2 regions of the Weizmannia sp. FSL W8-0401 genome follow, and region 2 is predicted to be linked to the other one. Evidence: a T-box and tRNA genes for the amino acid it is inferred to sense, from the RefSeq annotation. Region 2 holds a T-box; the other holds one or more tRNA genes.
What was found. The T-box of region 2 lies ahead of serS (serine--tRNA ligase). A T-box ahead of a tRNA ligase gene usually reads a tRNA of that ligase, here a tRNA-Ser.
Positions count from the first base shown of each region.

Region 1 (2,237 bases), 2.3 Mb from region 2:
TAGGAATCGAACCCACACTGGAGGTTTTGGAGACCTCTGTTCTACCTTTAAACTATGCCCCTTTAAAAATGGAGGGGGACGGATTCGAACCGCCGAACCCTGAGGGAGCGGATTTACAGTCCGCCGCGTTTAGCCACTTCGCTACCCCTCCATATTGCGTGGTGCCGGCCAGAGGACTTGAACCCCCAACCTACTGATTACAAGTCAGTTGCTCTACCAATTGAGCTAGACCGGCCAATGGTGGCTCGGGACGGAATCGAACCGCCGACACAAGGATTTTCAGTCCTTTGCTCTACCGACTGAGCTACCGAGCCGCGATTATGTAAAATACAGATGGCGGTCCCGACGGGAATCGAACCCGCGATCTCCTGCGTGACAGGCAGGCGTGATAACCGCTACACTACGGGACCTTTATATGTAAATTGCGGGGGCAGGATTTGAACCTGCGACCTTCGGGTTATGAGCCCGACGAGCTACCAGACTGCTCCACCCCGCGATGATAAAATGGTGGAGGATGACGGGATCGAACCGCCGACCCTCTGCTTGTAAGGCAGACGCTCTCCCAGCTGAGCTAATCCTCCAAATATGTAAATGGTGACCCGTACGGGATTCGAACCCGTGTTACCGCCGTGAAAGGGCGGTGTCTTAACCGCTTGACCAACGGGCCATATGGATCATGACGGAGAGCAAGGGATTCGAACCCTTGAGACAGCTTTTAGCCGCCTACACGATTTCCAATCGTGCTCCTTCGGCCTCTCGGACAGCTCTCCATTATGGCTCCGCAGGTAGGATTCGAACCTACGACCGATCGGTTAACAGCCGATTGCTCTACCACTGAGCTACTGCGGAATATCGGGCCCGGCAGCGTCCTACTCTCGCAGGGGGAAACCCCCAACTACCATCGGCGCTGGAAAGCTTAACTTCCGAGTTCGGGATGTGTTCGGGTGTGACCTTTCCGCCATCATCACCGGACCTTAATGACAAGAAATAGTATAACACAGTTGCTGTTATTTATCAAGAGAAATAATTGTATTCCCTGAAAACCGGATGGGAGAAAAAACTGTAAACGGAGAATGCGTTTCTGCTTCTAACTTTGAGAATTGTCCAGCTCCAGCGCCTATCGGCTAGTGAACTTCCCGTCCCCCTTTCCTACGATAAGCGGGCATCGACTCGCCTTTAGGGCTCGTCGTGTTTCCTTTATCTCAGGCGGGGGCCTTGAAGTTCATACGCCGATGACCAAGGCGCTTCCGCTTTTCTATTGTCTAGCTCCGGTGCCTAGCCCCTCGAGGTCGAATCACCTGCCCGTCACGGAGCCAAAAGACGGCTCCATGCCGGTCAGAACATTCGCTTGTCGGGGCTAAACAAGGCACCTTCGCTTTTCTATTTGGTTAAGTCCTCGATCGATTAGTATCCGTCAGCTGCACGCGTCACCGCGCTTCCACCCCGGACCTATCAACCTGATCATCTTTCAGGGATCTTACCAGTTAAACTGTGGGAAATCTCATCTTGAGGGGGGCTTCATGCTTAGATGCTTTCAGCACTTATCCCTTCCGCACATAGCTACCCAGCGATGCCTTTGGCAAGACAACTGGTACACCAGCGGTGCGTCCATCCCGGTCCTCTCGTACTAAGGACAGCTCCTCTCAAATTTCCTGCGCCCGCGACGGATAGGGACCGAACTGTCTCACGACGTTCTGAACCCAGCTCGCGTACCGCTTTAATGGGCGAACAGCCCAACCCTTGGGACCGACTACAGCCCCAGGATGCGATGAGCCGACATCGAGGTGCCAAACCTCCCCGTCGATGTGGACTCTTGGGGGAGATCAGCCTGTTATCCCCAGGGTAGCTTTTATCCGTTGAGCGATGGCCCTTCCATGCGGAACCACCGGATCACTAAGCCCGACTTTCGTCCCTGCCCGACTTGTAAGTCTCGCAGTCAAGCTCCCTTATGCCTTTACACTCTGCGAATGATTTCCAACCATTCTGAGGGAACCTTTGGGCGCCTCCGTTACCTTTTAGGAGGCGACCGCCCCAGTCAAACTGCCTGCCTGACACTGTCTCCCACCCCGGTAAGGGGTGCGGGTTAGAATTTCAATACAGCCAGGGTAGTATCCCACCGATGCCTCCGCCGAAGCTGGCGCTCCGGTTTCCAAGGCTCCTACCTATCCTGTACAAGCTGTACCAAAATTCAATATCAGGCTGCAGTAAAGCTCCATGGGGTCTTTCCGTCCTGTCGC
Region 1 covers NZ_JBBPAG010000001.1:2,433,770-2,436,006, forward strand. Annotated here, with positions in the region: tRNA gene NSU00_RS12010 (tRNA-Trp) at 1-62, opposite strand, end outside; tRNA gene NSU00_RS12015 (tRNA-Tyr) at 70-151, opposite strand; tRNA gene NSU00_RS12020 (tRNA-Thr) at 160-235, opposite strand; tRNA gene NSU00_RS12025 (tRNA-Phe) at 239-314, opposite strand; tRNA gene NSU00_RS12030 (tRNA-Asp) at 335-410, opposite strand; tRNA gene NSU00_RS12035 (tRNA-Met) at 423-496, opposite strand; tRNA gene NSU00_RS12040 (tRNA-Val) at 506-581, opposite strand; tRNA gene NSU00_RS12045 (tRNA-Glu) at 593-667, opposite strand; tRNA gene NSU00_RS12050 (tRNA-Ser) at 681-770, opposite strand; tRNA gene NSU00_RS12055 (tRNA-Asn) at 775-849, opposite strand; rRNA gene rrf (5S ribosomal RNA) at 857-972, opposite strand; rRNA gene NSU00_RS12065 (23S ribosomal RNA) at 1,385-2,237, opposite strand, start outside.
Region 1: it encodes a tRNA-Ser, which carries the amino acid that the T-box ahead of serS (serine--tRNA ligase) is inferred to sense. The anticodon was not compared.

Region 2 (2,237 bases):
GGAAGGCCCCGGAACGCACATTTAGATATGGCCGTTTTTCTCTTGTCCGCCCTTTTGAGTAAAATCCCGCCCTAAAAAATGCGGAAGCTTCCGGAAAACATGTTTCAAATCCCCGGCTTTTCATGTAAAAAAGCCGGGGATTTTTTTATGATTCTGGTTTGATGATATCGATACGCATGTACGGGCGGAGCACTTCGGGAACCACCACGCTGCCGTCAGCCTGCTGGTAATTTTCAAGGATGGCTGCGACGGTACGCCCGATGGCAAGCCCGGATCCGTTCAGTGTATGGACATGTTCCGGTTTTGCATTGGGTTCCCTGCGGAAGCGGATGTTCGCACGCCTTGCCTGGAAAGCTTCAAAGTTGCTGCACGAAGAGATCTCGCGGTATACGTGCTGGCTTGGCATCCATACCTCAATATCATATTTTTTCGCTGCCGTAAACCCGAGGTCCGCCGTGCACATGCTCATCACATGATAAGGCAGGCCCAGAAGCTGCAGCACTTTTTCCGCATGACCCGTCAGTTTTTCAAGCTCCTCATAGGAATCTTCCGGTTTGACAAATTTTACAAGTTCCACTTTGTTAAACTGGTGCTGGCGGATCAGCCCGCGTGTATCGCGCCCGGCAGAACCCGCTTCCGAACGGAAACAGGCGCTGAATGCCACATAATTGATCGGCAGGTCGCCGCCGTTTAAAATTTCATCACGGTGATAATTTGTCACCGGCACTTCGGCAGTCGGGACCAGAAAATAGTCTTTTTCATTGACAAGAAAAGCATCTTCTTCAAATTTCGGCAGCTGCCCCGTTCCTGTCATGCTGGCGCGGTTCACCATATACGGCGGCAATACCTCTTCATAACCGTGTTCTTCGACATGCAAATCAAGCATAAAATTATAAAGCGCACGTTCAAGGCGGGCGCCAAGCCCTTTGTAAAAGACGAACCGGCTTCCGGTCACTTTGGCTGCCCTTTCAAAGTCAAGGATGCCAAGGTCAGTGGCAATATCCCAGTGCGGTTTCGGTTCAAATCCAAATGCCGGCACTTCACCCCATTTCCGGATTTCGACATTGTCCTCTTCGCTGTCTCCCACCGGCACGCTTTCATGCGGAATGTTCGGGATAGAAAGCATCAGCATTTCAAGTTCGGCCTCGACTTGTTTCAACTCGGCATCCAGCGCTTTAATTTTCTCGCCGACGCCGCGCATTTCCTCGATCAGCTTTGTTGCATCTTTCTTTTCGCGTTTCAGTGCCGCAACTTGCTGCGTGACTTCATTCCGCCTGTTTTTCAACGCTTCGCTTTCCATGATCAGTTCGCGCCGCCTTTGGTCCAGCCCGCTGAACTTTTCAAAATCGGTCAAATCTTCTCCGCGGTGCTGCATCCGTTCTTTGACTTCATCAAAATGCGCACGCAAAAATTTGATGTCCAACATGCTATCCTTCTCCTTTTATCGAAATTCAAATAAAAAACTCCCGCCCCGAAAACAGGGACGAGAGTGAACCCGCGTTGCCACCCAAATTGAAAACAAGAGTTTTCCGCTTTGTAAGGATAACGGGTTTTTTCCCGTGGATGCCTACTCGCCCGGCTTTCAGCAACCCGCTCAAGGATGGATTCACAGAAGCTTTCCGCCGGTTTCCACCGCCCACCGGCTCTCTTTAGGAAAAGCGTTCTCCTACTGGTTCCTGTCATTGCTTTTTCAGTCTTCACGTACATCTTAATGTACTACAATTTTATCCGTTTTGCAACAGACTATACCGGAATCCTTGCCATACTCAAAAAATATTCGGTCATCCGCAGGTCATCCGTTAACTCCGGATGGAAGGAGCAGCCGAGCAGATTTCCCTGGCGGACCGCAACAATCCGCCCGCGGCACTCGGCCAGCACTTCAACATGATCGGAAACGGAAACGATATGGGGCGCGCGAATAAAGACAGCCGGGAAATCTTCCGCGATGCCGTTAACACGGATTGTTTCTTCAAAACTTTCCCGCTGGCGGCCGAAAGAATTGCGCGCCACCGTAATATCCATTGCGCCGATATGCGCATCTTCCTGGCCTTCAATACGCTTTGCAAGCAGGATCAGCCCTGCGCATGTGCCAAAGACCGGCTTGCTTTCGGCAAACTGTTTCAGTTCCGCCATAAAACCGTAGCGGTCAATGAGCCGCCGCATTGCCGTGCTTTCCCCGCCCGGCAGGATGAGCCCGCCGATTTCGTCCAACTGCTCTTTTTTCTTAACGACAACAC
Region 2 covers NZ_JBBPAG010000001.1:84,144-86,380, reverse strand. Annotated here, with positions in the region: gene serS (serine--tRNA ligase) at 146-1,426, opposite strand; T-box leader at 1,477-1,692, opposite strand; gene pdxT (pyridoxal 5'-phosphate synthase glutaminase subunit PdxT) at 1,744-2,237, opposite strand, start outside.